4 regions of the Azospirillum aestuarii genome follow, and region 2 is predicted to be linked to each of the others. Evidence: predicted binding sites of a transcription regulator. Region 2 holds the regulator's gene; each other region holds the start of a gene.
What was found. Region 2 encodes PhoB, which activates phosphate uptake and scavenging genes when phosphate is short. Its sites were predicted from a motif close to TNTCATAAAACTGTCA; they were not measured.
Positions count from the first base shown of each region.

Region 1 (4,632 bases), on a different contig from region 2:
TCGACGAGGATCAGCAGCGGGCGCTCCACGGACAGCTCGCGGATCGCCGCGACCAGCCCCTCGACGCTGAAATCGGCCTTCTGGGCCGGGTCGAGCCCCTGCCACAGCGGGTGGACGGAAAGCTGGCCAAGCAATTCCCGCATCGCCTCGCCGGCCAGTTCGCCACCGTTGCGCGCCGCGGCGGCGGTCAGCCGCGCCACCGCCGAGCCGTCCACCACCCCGCAGACCGACAGGGCGAGGCAACAGGCCGCCGCCTCCAGGTCGTCGGGGTCACCCAGGCGGCGGATCGGGAATTGCGGCCAGATGGCGATGGTGAAAGCCCCGGCTTCCGGGCTGCGCATCAGCTCTCCGGTCAGCCGGGATTTGCCGATGCCGGCCTCTCCGATCAGGATGGCGCAGGCGCCGCGGCCCCGCTCGGCCCGCCGCAGCGCTCCGGTCAGCACCGCCAGTTCGGGTTGGCGCCCGACGAACAGGGTGCCTTCGGCCGACAGCAGGTCCATCGCCGTGAGCCGCATCGCCCGCGCCGCTTCCAGCGCGAAGGCGGTCACCGGCTCCGCCGTGGCGGACAGGCGCAGGGTTCCCGCCGGGCGGACCGTCAGGCCCTTGGGCACCAGATCCAGCGTCTCGCGGCTCAGCAGCACGCTGTTGGGCTGCGCCCGCTGCTGCAGCTTGGCGGCGATATGAACGGTTTCGCCCACGGTGCGGTAGTCGGTCCAGACCCCCGTCTCGATGATCTGGGCCACCACCTCGCCGGAGCTGATGCCGACCCGCATCTTGAACTCGTCCGAATCGATGGCCGAGCGGGCGATGTCCTGCGCGGCGAGGCAGGCGCGCAGCGCGTGGTCCTCCTGCGCGGAGGGCGCGCCGAACACCGCCATGATGCCGTCGCCCAGCACCTGGGCCACCGTGCCGCCGTAGCGATCCACCGAGTCGGTGAGGACTTGCAGGATGGTGAGAAGGGTCTGGTCGGCCTCCTCCGGGTCGCGGCCTGACACCATGCTGGAGGATTCGACGATGTCGGCGAACAGGACGGTGACGACCTTGCGTTCCGCGCTGTTGCGCCGGGCCGCTCCGCCATCCGCTGAATCCGCGGCGCGCGTGACGTCTGGCGCGGGCATGGGCCGGCACAACGCCTCCCGAGGCGCCGCCGTGGGCATCGGTCGCGATTCGCCCAGGTCCATATCCGTTCCGGCCATCGAAGCCCCCCTGCGGAGCGTCATCGGCATGTTAGAGGAAACAAATTCGAATGCGCAGACATTCAAAACAACGGTTGGGTAATTCCGTTCTGAACGAGGCAGCGTAACATATGTTGGTATGTTTTATTGCGCAATCCGCAAGCGGCGGCCTCCACCCGCCTGCATTCCTGCCGTGCCGAGGCTCCTTCGACGCACGGATTGGCGTCGCGTGAAAAAATAGACTTGCTTTGGCCGTCGCCGGGGCGTATACGGGCGCTCCTCCGCTGGAGCGGCGCGGGCGTAGCTCAGGGGTAGAGCACAACCTTGCCAAGGTTGGGGTCGAGGGTTCGAATCCCTTCGCCCGCTCCATGACACAGCGCGGATGGTACGAAAAAGGGCGGCCTCGGGCCGCCCTTTTCGCGTTTTGCGTTTCTTTGCCAAGCCGTGAGTACGGTCCGTAAGCCGGTGGCGGGCCTTTTCGGCCCGCCGTGCCGCGCTCCGGCGTCGCGGCTACCACAGCACCCGCGACACCTCGTAGAAAAGCGCGCCGACGATGGCGGTCGCCGGCAGGGTGATGACCCAGGCCATGACGATGCCCTGCGCCAGACCCCAGCGCACCGCGCTGGTACGGCGGGCGGCGCCGACGCCGATGATCGCGCCGGTGATGGTGTGGGTCGTGCTGACCGGAACGCCGAGCCATGTCGCGACGAACAAAGTGATCGCGCCGCCCGTCTCCGCGCAGGAGCCCTGGACCGGCTTCAGGTCGGTCAGCTTCGACCCCATGGTCTTGACGATGCGCCAGCCGCCGAACAGCGTGCCCAGCCCCATCGCGGCCTGACAGGTGATGACCACCCAGAAGGGCACGTGGAAGGTCGGCCCCAGCAGCCCCTGGGAAAAGAGCAGGACAGCGATGATGCCCATGGTCTTCTGCGCGTCGTTGCCGCCGTGCCCCAGGCTGTAGAGCGCGGCGGAGCCGATCTGCAGGTGGCGGAACAGCCGGTCGACCGCGAAGGGGGTGGTGCGCCGGAACAGCCAGGACACCGCCACGATCATCACGCTGGCCAGCAGGAAGCCGACCACCGGCGAGACGACGATGGCCGCGGCGGTCTTCGCCAGACCCGACACCACCACGGCGTCCAGCCCGGCCTTCGCCACGCCGGCCCCGACGAGGCCGCCGATCAGCGCGTGGGAGGAACTGGACGGGATGCCCAGCCACCAGGTGAAGACGTTCCAGACGATAGCGCCCATCAGCGCGCCGAAGATGACGTGCGGGTCCACCACCCCCGCCCCGACGATGCCGGTACCGATGGTGGTCGCCACATGCAGCCCGAAGAACAGGAAGGCGATGAAGTTGAAGAAGGCGGCCATCGCGACGGCGGTCCGCGGCGACAGCACGCGGGTGGAGACGACCGTTGCGATGGAGTTGGCCGCGTCGTGCAGCCCGTTGAGGAAATCGAAGAGGAGGGCGACGCCGATCAGCCCGATGAGGATGGGCAGGGCGAGGGTAGCGGCTTCCATGGGATCAGACCTGTTCGACGATGATGCCGTCGATGGTGTCGGCCACGTCCTCGCACGCATCGAGCACGCGTTCCAGCAGCTCGATGATCTCGCGTTGAAGGGCGTGGCGATGGGTGATGGGGGCGTCGAGCCCGCCGCTCTCGTCGCGCAGCCGATGGTTGGCCTCGCGCAGGAGCCGGTCGCCTTCGCTCTCGATCCGCGAGACCTCGGCGGTCATCGCGTGGAGTTGCTCGACGTGTTTGGGAATGTCGCGGAGCAGGGGGATGCCCGCGCTCAGCCGATTGGTGCAGCGCACGATGGCATCGGCCTGGGCGTGCATTTCCGGCGTGTAGTCGTTGAAGCCCGCCTCGACGAGGTGACGCGCGGTCTCCTCGATGAGGTTGAGGACGTCGTCCATCCGCTTGCCGAGTTCCTGGATGTCCGAACGGTCGAAGGGCACGATGAAGCTGCGGTGGACGGCGAGCTGGATGTCCTTCTCGATGGCGTCGGCCTCGCTCTCGACCCGGCGGATGGTTTGGAACCGCTCCTCCAGGTCCTGGCCGCTGGCCATCATCGCCCGCAGCGCCTCGGCGCCCGTGGCGACGGTCCGGGCATGGTCGGCGAACAGGTCGAAAAACCGTTCTTCGCGCGGCATCAGGGCCCGGAACAAATTCAGCATGCGTGGTTCTCCAACTTACGCCGGCCTGCACCGCTGGGGACCCCGCACGGACGCGCGCGAGCCCCAGCGTCGCGGCTGGTGTAACATCCCCGGCGCTTATGGGGAGTCACAAAAGTGTCATGCCGGGCCGGCTTGCGGCGAGATTTCACGGGGGTGCCCGGCGGAAAGACCGGTGATTTGCCGCGGCGGGCCGCTTATCCTGCCGCCGACGGATCGGCAGCGGGGAGGCGGGTGGCGCGTGGCAGGGGAAACGCAGATCGGCACGGAAACCCAGATCGGGCTAACGGCGGCCATCGTTTCGGTGGGCGTGTCCTCGGCGAACGGCGCCGAGCCGCGCGTGGTGACCGTGCGCAGCGGCTTCGAGATCCCCGAATCGCACCGCCGCGGCGACGAGCCGCCGCCCCACCGCGACGCCCTGCCGGGCGCGCCCTTCGATCCCGAGCGCTTCCGCACCCTTCAGGACGGCCTGCGCGCGGTGGCGGAGGACGCGGCCGGGCTGACCCTGCGCTATGTGGAGCAGCTCTACAGCTTCGGCGACCGCTACCGCGACCCGCACGAGCTGTTCGGCGGCCCGCGCTCGCTGGTGGTCGGCTATCTGGCCTTGCTGCGCGAGGCGCCGCTGCGCATCGACGGGGCGGAGTGGCGCGGCCTGTACGAGTTCTTCCCCTGGGAGGACTGGCGCGATGCGCCGCCGCCGCTGCTCGATTCGGTGATCCGCCCGGCGCTGGCCCGCTGGGTCGCCGCAGCGCCGGACGAGCCCGCCCGTGCCCGGCGCGGCGAGCGCGCCCGCATGGCCTTCGCCCTGGACGGCGGGGACTGGGATTCCGAACGGGTGCTGGAACGCTATGAGCTTCTCTACGAGGCCGGGCTGGTGGTGGAGGCGTTCCGCGACCATGACCTGGCCCGCCGGGCGGGGGTGGAGGAGCGCACGGTACGGTTGGAGATGCCCCGCGCGCTGGGCCGCCCGATGGCCCGCGACGGCCGCCGCGTCCTGGCGACGGCGCTGGAACGTCTGCGTGGCAAGCTGAAATACCGCCCCATCGTGTTCGAGCTGCTGCCCCCGACCTTCACCCTGCACCAGCTTCAGCAGGTGGTGGAGGCGCTGTCCGGCGAGCGGCTGCACAAGCAGAATTTCCGGCGCCTGATGATCTCCGGCGGGCTGGTGGAGCCGACCGGCCAGTATGAGAGCCAGACCGGCGGGCGCCCCGCCGAGCTCTACCGCTTCCGCCGCAGCGCCATCCTGGAGCGGACCAGCACGGGAGCCATCGCCTCCCCGGAGGA
Region 1 covers NZ_JAEPIV010000001.1:36,433-41,064, forward strand. Annotated here, with positions in the region: gene JJL56_RS00200 (ATP-binding protein) at 1-1,118, opposite strand, end outside; tRNA gene JJL56_RS00205 (tRNA-Gly) at 1,470-1,544, shown strand; gene JJL56_RS00210 (inorganic phosphate transporter) at 1,686-2,693, opposite strand; gene JJL56_RS00215 (DUF47 domain-containing protein) at 2,698-3,351, opposite strand; gene JJL56_RS33865 (NUDIX hydrolase) at 3,590-4,632, shown strand, end outside.
Region 1: JJL56_RS00215 (DUF47 domain-containing protein) is a predicted target of PhoB. The motif match lies at 3,456-3,471, and genes of this name have one in related genera.

Region 2 (4,632 bases):
GGGGGCTTGCGCGGCACGGGGCGTTCCGCGCTATTCTGCGGACCATGGATTTCACCGACACCCAGCTTCACCGCTATTCCCGCCACATCATCCTGCCGGAGGTCGGCGGCGTCGGGCAGGAGGCGCTGCTGCGTGCCCGCGTCCTGGTCATCGGGGCCGGCGGGCTGGGCGCGCCGTTGCTGCTCTACCTCGCCGCGGCGGGGGTGGGCACCATCGGCGTCATCGACGACGACACGGTGGACCTGTCCAACCTGCAACGGCAGGTGATCCACGATGAGTCGTCGCTCGGCGTTCCGAAGGTGGAGAGCGCCGCCGCCCGCATCCGCGCGCTGAACCCCGACGTGGCGGTGGAGGTGCACAAGACGCGGCTGACCAGGGACAACGCGCTGGACCTGATCGGCCGCTACGACATCGTGGCCGACGGGTCGGACAATTTCGCCACGCGCTTCCTGCTGAACGACGCCTGCTACTTCGCGGGTAAGACGCTGGTGTCGGCGGCGATCCTGCGCTTCGACGGGCAGGTGTCCACCTTCAAAGCGCATCTCGGCGCCCCGCACCCCTGCTACCGCTGCCTGTTCCCGGAGCCGCCGCCGCGCGGGCTGGTGCCGTCCTGCTCCGAGGGCGGCGTTCTGGGGGCGCTGGGCGGCTTCGTCGGCTCGCTCCAGGCGACCGAGGTGCTGAAGGAGATCCTGGGCATCGGCGAGGGCCTGTCGGGCAGCCTGATGATGCTCGACACGCTGCACGCCTCGTTCCAGCGCATCACGGTGCGCCGCGACCCGGACTGCCCGCTGTGCGGCGCCCACCCGACCATCCACGACCTGTCCGCCCACTGAGCGGCGCTTGGGAGAGCCCTGACCCATGGAAGGTCCTGAAAACCTGTCCATCGTCCTGTTCGCGGGCGGCTTCGACCGGGTTCACTACGCCCTGGTGATGGCCAGCGCGGCGGCGGCGACCAACCGCAAGGTCACGCTGTTCTTCACCGGCCGCGCCCTGAACACGCTGCTGGCCGAGGACGCGGACGGCGCGCCGGGCTGGCACCGGCTGGACCCCGCCGACGACGGCCGCCGCCCGGCGGAGCGCGACGCCGCCTTCACCGCCGACGGGCTGGCCGGCTTCGAGGAGTTGCTGGAAGCCTGCGTGATGCTGAAGGTCACGGTCATGGCCTGCGAGATGGGGCTGCGCGCGCTCGGCCTGCCCGTTGGCGCCCCGCTGCGCCCCGACGTGCCGGTGAAGACCGGCGGAGTCGTCACCTTTCTGAACGACGCGCCGAAGACCGGCGCGATCCTGTTCGTGTGAGCGCCATGACCGACGACCACAGCTTGGTGATCGAACACGCGAACCGCTTCGAGGCGATCGCCGCAGAGGGTTTCGAGGGCCGGCCCTACCGGGACGCGCTGGCCCATCTGGCGCAGCATGTGACGGCGCATCCCGATCTCGCCCCGCGGGTGGCGTACGCCCTGCGCATGATGATCGGCTTCATCGAGGACAGCGACCCGGCGAAGCGCTTCGGCCCGAAGGTGGAGATTTTGCGGGAGGCGGTGGGGCTGCTGGAGGGGTGAACAGCTCCGCCACGTGGCCCCCACCCTTCCCACGCTTGCGCGTGGGCCCCTTCCCTCCCCCGCTTCGCAGGAGAGGGAGATGGTCGCGAAGCGGCGGCAGTCCCCTCCCCTGCGAAGCGGGGGAGGGTAAGGGTGGGGCAAGGTCAGCGTCCGGGCATTTCGGTTAGATGGACTTGCTGTCCAGCGCGTAGCCGGCCGAACGGACGGTGCGGATCAGGTCCATCTCCGTCTCCTCGTTCATCGCCTTGCGCAAGCGGCGGATGTGCACGTCCACGGTGCGCGGCTCGACATAGACGTCGTGGCCCCACACCACGTCGAGCAGCTGCTCGCGCGAGAAGACTCGGCCGGGATGCTGCATGAAATGGCGCAGCAGGCGGAACTCGGTCGGACCCAGATGCACGTCGCGGCCGTTCCGGCGCACCCGGTGGGCGGCCAGATCCATGGTCACGTCGGCGAACTGCAGCGTCTCGTCGGTCATGCCAGGCGCCGAACGGCGCAGCACGGCGCGCATGCGGGCGACCAGCTCGGTCGGGGAGAAGGGCTTGGTGATGTAGTCGTCGGCGCCGGAATTCAGGCCGCGCACGCGGTCCGCCTCCTCGCCGCGGGCGGTCAGCATGATGATCGGGATGTCGCGCATCTTGCTGTTGCGGCGCATCTGGCGGCAGACCTCCAGCCCCGACATCAGCGGCAGCATCCAGTCGAGCAGGACGATGTTCGGCGTCTGCTCCCCGGCCAGCAGAAGGGCTTCCTCGCCGTCGGTGGCGGCGTTAACCCGGAAGCCTTCCTTCTCCAGATTGTACTTCAGCAGCGTCACGATGTCGGCTTCGTCCTCGACGACGAGGACGAGCGGCTTCAGCGCCGAATTCATGCTTGTCCCGCTCCCACTGCGCGTCTCGCCGTCACGCGGCATGTCCCGCTCCATCGTTATCCGGGCCGCCGTCCCGCGGCAATCCCCGTTCCACCGCCTCGGTGGCCGCATCCATGACCGAACCGCCCGGCTCGACCACGGCGAAGCTGCTGCCGTCGTTCTTCGGACGCGCCGCGCGCAGCGTCGTCCCGACCACCAGATAGTGGATGGTCTCGGCGATGTTGGTGGCGTGGTCGCCGATCCGCTCCAGGTTCTTCGCCATGAACAGCAGGTGCGTGCAGGGCGTGATGTTGCGCGGGTCCTCCATCATGTAGGTCAGGACCTCGCGGAACAGGCTGGTGTAGAGGTCGTCCAGTTCCTCGTCGCGCTCCCAGGCGGCGATGGCGCGCTGGACGTCGCGCTCGATGTAGGCGTCCAGCACGTCCTTCATGATCGACTCGACCAGCCGCCCCATGCGCGGGATCGCCACCGCCGGGCGCACCACCGGCACCTGGGCCAGCGCCAGCGAGCGCTTGGCGATGTTGGAGGCGTAGTCGCCGATCCGCTCCAGGTCCGACGCGATCTTCAGCGCCGACACGATCTCGCGCAGGTCCTGGGCCAGCGGCTGGCGCAGGGCGAGCAGGCGCACGGCCTCGGCGTCGATGTCGCGCTCGTAGGCGTCGATGCGCAGGTCGGCCTGCATGACCTGGGCGGCCAGCGCGACGTCGCGGCGGGCCACCGCCTTCACGGCGGCGTCCACCTGCGCTTCGGCGACGCCGCCCATCTGGGTGATCAGGTTGGACAGGCGCTCAAGTTCGTGCGCGAAGGAACGCACGATGTGTTCGTTGCTCATGCTTCACGTCCTTCGCTGATGGAAGAGTAGTGGCGATGCCGGGGATCAGCCGTAGCGGCCGGTGATGTAGCCCTGGGTGCGCTCGTCCCGCGGGTTGGTGAAGATTTCCTCGGTGTCGTCGCACTCGACCATGTCGCCGAGATGGAAGAAGGCGGTCTTCTGGGAGACGCGGGCCGCCTGCTGCATGTTGTGGGTGACGATGACGATCGTGTAGTTCTCGCGCAGCTCGTCGATCAGCTCCTCGATGTGGGCCGTCGCGATGGGGTCGAGCGCCGAGCAGGGCTCGTCCATCAGGATCACCTCGGGGCTGACGGCGATGGCGCGGGCGATGCACAGGCGCTGCTGCTGGCCGCCGGACAGGCCGGTGCCCGGCTCGCGCAGGCGGTCCTTCACCTCGTTCCACAGGCCGGCGCGCTGCAGCGAGGTCTGGACGATCTCGTCCATCTCGTCGCGGTGGCTGGCGATGCCGTGGATGCGCGGGCCGTAGGCGATGTTGTCGTAGATCGACTTCGGGAACGGGTTCGGCTTCTGGAAGACCATGCCGACGCGGGCGCGGAGCTGCACCGCGTCGATGTTCTTGCCGTAGACGTCCTCGCCGTCGAGCGCGATCAGTCCCTCGACGCGGCAGTTCTCGATGGTGTCGTTCATGCGGTTCAGGCAGCGCAGGAACGTCGACTTGCCGCAGCCGGACGGGCCGATCAGGGCCATCACGCGGTTTTCCTGGATCTCCAGGTTGATGCCCTTGAGCGCCTGTTTGGCCCCGTAGAACACCTTGACGTCACGGGCGACCATCTTGGTGCCGTGGATGCCGGCGGCGGGACGCGAAGCCATGGCCGTGGCCGGGATGTGGGTCTGGACGCTCATGGGGTTACCAACGCCTCTCGAATTTCTTGCGCAGGAAGACGGCCAGGCCGTTCATCAGGATGAGGAAGGCGAGCAGGATCAGGATCGCCGCGGAGGTGCGTTCCGTGAAGGCCCGCTCGGGGCTGTCCGCCCACATGTAGATCTGCACCGGCATGGCCGTGGCGCTGTCGGTCAGGCCGCCCGGGATGTCCACGATGAAGGCCACCATGCCGATCATCAGCAGCGGCGCCGTCTCGCCCAGCGCGCGGGCCATGCCGATGATGGTGCCGGTCAGGATGCCCGGCAGGGCCAGCGGCAGGACGTGGTGCGTCACCGTCTGCAGCGGCGAGGCGCCGACGCCCAGCGCCGCTTCGCGGATCGACGGCGGCACCGCCTTCAGCGCAACGCGCGAGGCGATGATGATGACCGGCAGGGTCATCAGCGCCATCACCAGACCGCCGACCAGCGGGGCGGAGCGCGGCAGCCCGAAGAAGCCGAGGAACACCGCCAGACCGAGCAGGCCGAAGATG
Region 2 covers NZ_JAEPIV010000002.1:676,473-681,104, forward strand. Annotated here, with positions in the region: gene JJL56_RS07825 (HesA/MoeB/ThiF family protein) at 45-833, shown strand; gene JJL56_RS07830 (DsrE family protein) at 859-1,296, shown strand; gene JJL56_RS07835 (hypothetical protein) at 1,302-1,559, shown strand; gene phoB (phosphate regulon transcriptional regulator PhoB) at 1,723-2,427, opposite strand; gene phoU (phosphate signaling complex protein PhoU) at 2,459-3,259, opposite strand; gene pstB (phosphate ABC transporter ATP-binding protein PstB) at 3,305-4,090, opposite strand; gene pstA (phosphate ABC transporter permease PstA) at 4,128-4,632, opposite strand, start outside.

Region 3 (4,632 bases), on a different contig from region 2:
ACCGCCTGCGTGAGAGCGTGGACCTGTTCATGCAGCGCATCCGCGCCGCGTGATCGCAGGGGGGACGGGCCTGCAGCGCGCCGGCCCGGCTTCCCTCCCCGTTCAGGCGAAGGGCCGGAGGTTCGCCAGGAACTGCTCGGCGGAGCGCCGCCAGGAGAAGTTCAGGGCATGGTCCCGGCAGTGTTCCGGCGGGATGGCCAGGGCGCGTTCGACCGCCCCCTTGAGATCCTCGTCCAGGCAGCCGACACCGGAGCCGTCGACCACGTCCAGGGGGCCGGGCACCGGGTAGGCGGCCACCGGCACGCCCGAGGCCAGCGCCTCCAGCAGCACCAGACCGAAGGTGTCGGTGCGCGACGGGAAGACGAAGACGTCCGCCGCCGCGTAATGCTGGGCCAGTTCCTCGCCATGGCGGGCACCGGCCCAATGGACCTCCGGATACCTGTGCTGAAGGTCGGCGCGGGCCGGGCCGTCGCCGACAACCACCTTGCTGCCCGGCAGGTCGAGCCTGAGGAAATCCTCCAGGTTCTTTTCCACCGCCACGCGCCCGACATAGAGGGCGATGGGGCGGGGCAGCGCCAGGAAGCTCTTGGTGCGGGGGCGGAACAGCTCGGTGTCCACGCCGCGGGTCCAGCGCCGGATGTTGGTGAAGCCGCGGGCGGCGAGGTCGCTCTCGATGGATGGCGTCGCCACCATCACCGCCGAGGACGGCTTGTGGAAACGGCGCACCACCGCGTAGCTGAGCGCCAGCGGCACCGGCGCCCGGTCACGCACATACTCGGGAAAGCGGGTATGGTAGGCGGTGGTGAAGGGCCGGCCGCGGCCGAGGCAGTAGCGCCGGGCGGCGAAACCCAGCGGCCCCTCGGTGGCGATGTGGATGCAGTCGGGGCGCAGCGCGTCGATCATCGCGTGCAGCCGCCGCCCCGCGCCCAGCGCCAGCCGGATTTCCGGATAGGTGGGCATGGGCACGGTGCGGAAACGGTCGGGGCCGATCACCTCCACCCTGTGGCCCATGGCCTCCAGCTCCGCGCGGACGGTGCCGATGGTGCGCACCACGCCGTTGACCTGGGGCAGCCAGGCGTCGGAGACGATCAGGATGTTCACGCCGCCGCCTTCTCCTTCACATTCTCCGGCTTCTCCTTGGCCGGGATGCGGGCGGGCAGCGTCGTTGCGGCGCGCCGGCGGATGTCCGCCGCCCAATCGATGATCTCCAGCCGGCCGCAGGGATGCTCGACCAAGGCGGTGCAGGACTCGACCCAGTCGCCGTCGTTGCAATAGAGGATTCCTTCCATGTCGCGGATTTCCGCGGTGTGGATATGACCGCAGACGACCCCGTCCACCTTGCGGCGCCGGGCCTCGTCGCCGAGAGCGGTCTCGTAGTTGCCGATGAACTCCACCGCGGTCTTCGCCTTGTGCTTCAGGAAGGCGGACAGCGACCAGTAGGGGAAGCCCAGCTTGCGCCGGACCCAGTTGAACAGCGTGTTGGCCTGGAGCAGGACCACGTAGGCGTTGTCGCCGATGAAGGCCAGCCAGCGGGCGTATTTCACCACCACGTCGAAGCGGTCGCCGTGGGTGACCAGGAGTTGCCGCCCGTCGGCGGTGACGTGGATCATCTCCTCCACCACCTGGACGCCGCCGAACTGCAAGCCGGCGTAGTCGCGGGCGGCCTCGTCGTGGTTGCCGGGAATGTAATAGACCTGCACGCCCTTGCGCGCCCGGCGCAGGATCTTCTGCACCACGTCGTTGTGCGCTTGCGGCCAGTACCACGTCTTGCGCAGACGCCAGCCGTCCACGATGTCGCCGACGAGATAGAGGTGGTCGGACTCGTTGTGCTTCAGGAAATCGAGAAGATACTCCGCCTTGCATCCCCGCGTGCCCAGATGGACGTCGGAGATCCAGATGCTGCGGTATTGCTTGACGTCGCGTGATGCGCTCATGCCCCGCTCCATCGCCATGCCGGCAAGGGTTCGTTGAAACGTCTTCCGTATATCCGCGGGGCATTCTCTTGACAATGATTTCGGCCGCCCGCATCTGTTGGGGGTGATGATTTTGATGAGACTTCTTGATAGTGAAACAAAGGCGATAAATGACTTTATTAAAACTGAAACAGGATGGTCACATTGGGGGTGGCGTGACGGATAGGGGCGAATCGGTGCCTGAAACATCCGGGCCGGCCGCGGCGACCCGGCGGCGACTTCTGGTGATCCACAACCCGGTGGCCGGCGCCCGGCGGGCGCGCCGCCTGGGCGCGGTGCTGGAACTGCTGGAGCGGCGCCATGGGGCCGCGGTGACGCTTCGGGCCACCGGCGGGCGCGGCGACGCCGAGGCGATGGCCCGCGCGGTGGCGCCCGGCGCCTTCGACGCGGTGGTCGCCGCGGGTGGCGACGGCACCATCAACGAGGTGGTCAACGGGCTGGGAACGCGCGGCGGTGGAGGTGCGGCGATTCCCTTGGGCATCGTGCCGCTGGGAACCGCCAACGTGCTGGCCCATGAACTGGACCTGCCCCTGGATGCGGAGGGCGTGGCGCGGGTGCTGGCGGAGGGGCGGGCGACGCCCGTGCATCTGGGTGTGGCGAATGGCCGCGCCTTCGCCATGATGGCCGGCGCCGGCCTGGACGCCCGCGTCGTGGAGGGGGTGGACACGCGGCTGAAGCGGCTGATCGGCAAGGGCGCCTATGCGGTGGAAACGCTGGCCCGGATCGCCGCGGGCGGCGGCGGCCCCTACCGGGTGGCGGTTGACGGTGCGGAGCCGATGGAGGTCGCCTCCGTCATCGTCGCCAAGGGGCATTTCTATGGGGGGCGCTTCGTCTGCGCGCCCGACGCCCGGCTGACCGACCCGCGGCTGCACGTCTGCCTGTTCCCGCGGGCGGGGCGGGGGAACGCCCTGCGCTACCTGTGGGGCGTCACCGCCGGGCGGTTGCCGCGTTTTCCCGATTACCGCATCCTGCCGGCCCGGCGGGTGATCATCGATGGGCCGGTGGGGGAACCCGTGCAGGGCGACGGCGACGTGATCGCCCGTCTCCCGGTGGAGATCGCGCTGGCGCCCTGGATCTTGCCGGTGCTGACGCGCTGATTACTGTTTTAAGAGTCCGTTAACGGGTCTCTTGAGAAAATTACTTTGGGAACATTCAATAATTACTTCGGTCTCTAAGGATTAAGGCCCCGCGGCTCAGGCGGGACCGCAAGGGGGAAGCCATGTCCACGTCGATCAACGCCCTGTTCTCGGCCACCACGGCCAGCGCCACCGCGACCACCACCAAATGGAAGCCCGCCGGGGGGGCCGCCGAGGCGGAGGGAACCTGGAAGGCGGCCTCCGACGCCGGGTCCTCCGCGGGTGCCGCGGCCCTGGCCGCCTTGAAGGGCGAGGACAGCGTGGAACTCAGCGGCTTGGCGAAGTCGCTGACCGGCGTGGCGGGAAAGGTCTTCGCATCCATCGGCTCCAAGGGCCGCGCTATGCTGGAGGACTTCGTCAAGACCGGCAAGATGACCGAGAAGGATGTGGCGCTGGGGCTGCGCCAAATGGCGACCAACGCCGTGAAGGACCGCTTCATCAAGGAGCGGCCCCAGGATGAGGAGGACAAGGAATGGGCGGAGAAGGTCGGGGCGGCTGAAAAGGCCTTCAAGACCAAGACGGAACGCATGGGCAAGGCCATGTCGGCCCTGAACGAGGCGCGGACCGCCGCTTACGACGCCTTCGGGAAGGATGAGGACACCGAGGCGTTCCAGGCGGCGATGGCTCCGGCCAATGCCCTCTTCCGCGCGGAGACGGCGGACATCGACCGCGAGATGATGGAAACCGTCGGTGGCGACCCGAACAAGATCAAGGGCAATGCCTTCAGGTATTTCGCGACGAAGGGAGAGGAGGCGTTCGAAAAATTGGATTTCGGCGCGGAAGCGGAGGGCAGCGAGGGTGGGCTGCTATCGCCGGACAATGAGAAGGGAAAGGCCGCCGCCAAGCTTATGTATGACCTGGGCTTCGAGGGGAAGCTTTACGCGAATGGTCTCGCGCAGTACGCCGCGGACGTGAACATTCCCGGCATCGGGCGTGGTGAAGTCGACAAGAGCTTCCCAGGGGGCAAAGGCTACGAGCCCTCCGCCAAGGAGGAGGCCGAGGCCGCCGGCCTGCCGCCGCCGCCCACCACGGTGCTGACCACCACCCAGACCCCGGGGCTCCAGGGCTTTGCGAAGGTCATCCAGGACGCCCGTGACTCGCTGGACGCCACCTACACGGCCATGGCGAAGGAAGGCAAGGGGGTGAACTACTCCGACCCGACCGGAAAGGACGTGGACCGGCTGTTCGGCGGCTTCGACCGGCGCAGCCTCCATGCCATCGCCAGCAACAAGGACGGGACCTTCTCCAAGAACGAGCAGGAGGCGGCGCAATCCATCATGGCCCGTCAGCAGAAGGAGGCGATGGACGCCGCCGACCCCCTCGGCACCGACAAGGCCGCCGCCTACCGCGCCGGGGTGAAGTTCCTCGACGAGGCCAGCAAGGAGGAGAAGGAGTCGGTCAACTGGTCCGTCCAGCGGGCGGCGCTCCAGTACAGCTACGAGAAAACGACGAAGGAAACCGGCGCGCCGATGGAGCGGCTGGGCTACGGCAGCGCCTTGGCCTCTGTCCTGAAGGACGCGCTG
Region 3 covers NZ_JAEPIV010000013.1:79,330-83,961, reverse strand. Annotated here, with positions in the region: gene JJL56_RS20700 (globin-coupled sensor protein) at 1-53, shown strand, start outside; gene JJL56_RS20695 (glycosyltransferase family 4 protein) at 103-1,101, opposite strand; gene JJL56_RS20690 (UDP-2,3-diacylglucosamine diphosphatase) at 1,098-1,934, opposite strand; gene JJL56_RS20685 (diacylglycerol/lipid kinase family protein) at 2,150-3,070, shown strand; gene JJL56_RS20680 (hypothetical protein) at 3,193-4,632, shown strand, end outside.
Region 3: JJL56_RS20685 (diacylglycerol/lipid kinase family protein) is a predicted target of PhoB. The motif match lies at 2,089-2,104, and genes of this name have one in related genera.

Region 4 (4,632 bases), on a different contig from region 2:
CGCCCTACTCCGGGGTGATCTCGATCTTCGCCCGCCGGGTGGCGCAGGGCGAGGACGTGACGATCTTCGGCGACGGCGAGCAGGTGCGCGACTTCGTGTTCGTCGGCGACGTCGTGCGCTTTCTCGTCAAGGCGATGGAGGTCAAGGCGATGGAGCGCCGCCCCGAAGGGGCCGAGGTCTTCAACCTGTGCACCGGCCGGCCGACCTCGCTCCTGATGCTGCTGGAGGTGTTGCAGGAGCTGTGCGCCAGCCGGGTGCGCCGCCTGCACCAGCCGGCGCGGGCGGGCGACATCCGAGTGTCCATCGGCGACCCGGCACGGCTGCGCGCCGCCTTCGGCGAGGGCTGCCGGTTCGGCCTGCTGCAGGGGCTGAGCGCCACCCTGACCGGGCAGATGCCACGGTAACGCCGCGCTTCCCCTTCCCTACACGTCGCGGCTTTCCAGCCGGGGCAGCCCGACCACCTTCAGGCGGCTTTCGCGGAGTTCCCCCACCTGATCAAGGATCGGCAGGGCGACCGCGGCGACGTGGGCGTTGATGCGCTTCAGGTCGCGCAGGATGTCCAGCACCAGGGCGCTGGTCTCGATGCTGGCGGCGTCGCCGCGGCGCACGCGGTCGAGGTGGCGGGCGGCGGCGGTGCGCTCCAGCGCCCGCACCGCGTCCTTCCCGGCGATGAGCTGCCGGGCCAGCCGCCGATCCTCCCCGATCAGGATGCCGAGCGCCGTGCGCAGATTCTCCACCGTGCGGCGGTGCAACTCCTCCACCTCCCGGAAATCCTCCGGCGCGAAATGCAGGTGGTGGCGGATGCGCTTGGCGGCGAGTTCCATCAGGCTCTTATCGATGATGTCGCCGATGTGCTCCAGGTTGATGGCGAAGGCCATCAGGTCGTCGACCCGCCGGGTCTCCTCGGCGTCGAGGTGGCGGCGGCCGAGCTTGGCGAGGTAGAGCTTCAGCGCGGTGTGCAGCCGGTCCACCCGGTCGTCGGCGCGGCTGACCTCGGCGATCGGGCGCTCGTCGTTCTGGCGCAGGGCGGTCAGGCTGCGGCACAGCATGTCCTCCACCAGATCGCCCAGCCGCAGGGTCTCGCGCACCGCGCCGGCGATGGCGACGGAAGGGGTTTCCAGCGCCGACTCGTCGAGATGCCGGGGCGTCGCCGCGTCCTCGCCCACGTCCGCCGGTTCAGGCAGCAGCCCTTCGGTCAGCCGGGCGAGCGGCGTCACCAGCGGCAGGAAGAGCAAGGCCAGCGCCGTGTTGAAGGCGACATGCGCGGTGACCACCGCCGTCAGCGGGGCCATCCCGGCCAGGAACGACGCCGCCATCGGCACCAGCGGCAGGGCCAGCAGCGACCCGGTCACCCGGACCAGCAGGTTGCCCAGCGGCACCCGCCGCGCCGCCGCCCCGTCCGCCGACGTGGCCAGCACCGCCGGCACGGCGCCGCCCAGATTGGCGCCCAGGACCAGGGCCACCGCCGTCTCGGTCCCGATCACCCCCGCCCCGGCCAGGGACCCCGCCAGCATCACCGTGGCGAGGCTGGAATGCACCGCCGCGGTCAGCGCCGCCGCGACGATCAGGGCGAACAGCGGCTCGCCGCCCAGCGCCTCCAGCATCGCCTGGACCAGCGCCGACTCCCGGACCGGCAGGGTGGCGGCACCGAGCAGCTTCAGGGCCAGCAGCATCAGCCCGATGCCGACCAGGATGCGGGCCAGCGCCCGGCGCCCGCGATGCTCGCCGCCCGCCGCGTGCAGCGCCCCGCCGATCAGCAGCAGGCTGGGCGAGAGCCAGTGCAGGTCGACGGCGAGCAGCCGGGCGACGAGGCTCGTCCCGACGTCGGCGCCCAGCATCACCGCCAGCGCCATGGCGGTGGTCATGAAACCCTGCCCGGCCATCGAGGCGGTCATCAGGGCGGTGGCCGTGCTGCTCTGCACCGCGATGGTGGCGGCGACGCCGGCCAAAAAGGCGGCCAGCCGGTTGCGCGTGCCGTAACCGACCCAGCGGCGGACCGCCGCTCCGCCCCACCGGAAGACGCCCGTCCGCACCAGCCGTAGCGCCCACAGCAGCAGCGCCACGGCGCCAAGGATGTCGATCAGGACGAGGGTGGGCGAGACGGCGGCGGTCGTGATGGCGGGCCTCCCGGCGTGTGGGCCTCAACAAAAGGACGATGGAGAGTGGGGCGTCATGAAAACGTAACAATCGCAGGGCGCAACCTGATCCCCCGCGAAAGGCGTATCCCCTTTGCCGGGACGCCGCACTCGGGCCTTCCGCTCACCCCCGCGTGACCAGCCAAATGCCCAGGGCCACCGGCAGAATGCCCAACAGGTCCCAGGGCTGCACCGCCTCGCCCAGCAGCAGCCAGCCAAACAGCATGCCCAGGGGCGGCATCAGGAAGTGATAGGCGCTGGCCTCCGTGGCGCTCGTCCGCTGCAACAGGCGAAACCACAGCAGGTAGCCGCCGATCGACACCACCAGCGCCTGATAGACCAGCGACCCGGCGAAGCCGGCGGTCAGCCGGATCGACCCGGCGTCCTCCAGCAGCAGCCCGATGGGCAGCAGCGCCAACCCCGCCGCCAGCACCTGCACGCCGGTGCCGGCGAGCAGCCCCGTCTGCGGCGCCAGCCGCTTGAACAGCAGCGTCCCCGCCGACAGCGCCACCAGCGCGCCGACCGCCAGCGCCATGCCCAGCGGTGCATCCATTCCGCTGCCCAGCCGCCCGCGCACCACCAGCGCCACCCCGGCCACCCCCAGCGCCAGCCCCGCCGCCTTGCGCCGGTTCATCGCCTCGCCCAGCAGCAGGGCGGCCAGCGCCGCGGTCAGCACCGGGTTGGCGCTGACGATCAGCGCCGTCAGGCCGGAGGACACGTAGGTCATGCCGCTGTAGCTCAACCCCAGATAGAGCGCATGGTTGAGCAGGCCGAGCAGCGCCAGCAGGCCGAGCGTCCGTCCGGCTATCCCGCGATACTCGCCCCGCCACGCCGCGACGGCGGCGAGCAGCGCCCCGGCGATCAGGAAGCGGAAGGCCAGCAGCAGCAGCGGCGGGCAGTCGGCCAGCCCGATCTTTCCCGCGGCGAAGGCCGAACTCCAGGCGAGGCAGAAGGGCACGACCAGGGCGAGCGGCGCCGCCCGCGGGTCGGTCAGGGGTAAGGGGTGCGTGGCGGCGTGCGTGGCGGCGTGCGTCATGGCCGATCCTCTCCCATGCGGAATGCTCTGCGTTGGGGAGAGGATGGCGCGGACTCTTTTCATTTGGAAATTGGATGATATCATCCATTGCATTCGAAACCTGAATGGTCGGTCCGGTGCGTGAGATGGATCTGGGCCTGCTGCGCACCTTCGTCTCGGTGGTGGACGCCGGCGGCTTCACGCGGGCCGGAGAGCGGGTGCACAAGACGCAATCGACGGTCAGCCAGCAGATCCGCCGCCTGGAGGAGCAGGTCGGCCTGCCGCTCCTCGACCGCAACAGCCGCGCCGTCGCGCTGACCGACGACGGGGAGCGGCTGCTCGGCTACGCCCGCCGGCTGCTGGCGCTGAACGACGAGGCGAACGCCGTGCTGTCCGGGCGCCCGGCGGCGGAGGTGGTGCGGCTGGGCGTACCGGAGGATTACGCGGTGGAGCGGTTGCCCCGCCTGCTCGCCGACTTCGCGCGGGCGAACCGGCGGCTGCGGCTGGACGTGCGCTGCGATCTGTCGGTGCGGCTGCGCGCGGACGTGGAGTGCGGCGACCTCGACATCGCCCTGGTCAAGCAGGAACCCGGACGCCCCGGCGCGCTGCGCGCGTGGCGGGAGCCGCTCTGCTGGGTCGGCCCGGCGGTGGAGGATCTGCACCGCGATGACCCGCTGCCGCTGGTGCTGTTCCCCCAGGGCTGCGTCTACCGCAACCGCGCGGTGCATGAGCTGGAGCGCGCCGGGCGGCGCTGGCGGGTGGCCTATTCAAGCCCCAACCACGCCGGGGTGCGCGCCGCGGTGTCCGGCGGGCTGGGCGTCAGCGTGCTTCCCCACAGCGCCCTGCCTGCCGGAGCGCGCTTCCTGGGCGTGGCGGACGGATTGCCCGCGCTGCCGGAGACGGAACTGGCGCTGCTGACCGGAGGCGCGGCGCGGGGTGGCGGGGTGGAGCTGGTCACCGGCCTGCTGATGGAAAGCCTTCCGGAGCCGGTGTGGGCGTGACGGGGCTACCCGGCGCAACCACTCCTCTCGCACCGTTGCGCCACGTCCCCAAAGCGCCATAGAACAGGCCAGGAACCATATCCAGGTATGGCGAAGAACAGGGTTGAGGGACCAAGGGCATGGCGCGACGGAGAAGCGGAGCACCGCGAGGCGGCCGGAGGGGCCGTCCGCTGACGCTGGGCGGGCTGATCGCCGTTCTGCTGGCGCTGGCTGCGGTCTATGCGGCGGAGCGCTTCCACCTCGTCCCGCCCGGCACGCTGGATTCCATCTTCGGGGAGGAGAAGACGCAGCGCCCCCGGCCCATTCCCCGTCCCGTCCCGGACGCCAGCATCGACTACGCCGCGGTCGCCGCCCAGCTCGACCGCATCCGGGTGGAGGAGGAGCGCCGCCGCGGCTATGTGCGGGACGAGTGGCCGCACTGGCTGACCCTCGACGCCAAATGCCTGAACACGCGCGAGCAGGTGCTGATCCGCGATTCCGC
Region 4 covers NZ_JAEPIV010000001.1:22,084-26,715, reverse strand. Annotated here, with positions in the region: gene JJL56_RS00155 (NAD-dependent epimerase/dehydratase family protein) at 1-404, shown strand, start outside; gene JJL56_RS00150 (Na/Pi cotransporter family protein) at 423-2,063, opposite strand; gene JJL56_RS00145 (DMT family transporter) at 2,260-3,171, opposite strand; gene JJL56_RS00140 (LysR substrate-binding domain-containing protein) at 3,276-4,151, shown strand; gene JJL56_RS00135 (HNH endonuclease family protein) at 4,271-4,632, shown strand, end outside.
Region 4: JJL56_RS00150 (Na/Pi cotransporter family protein) is a predicted target of PhoB. The motif match lies at 2,169-2,184, and genes of this name have one in related genera.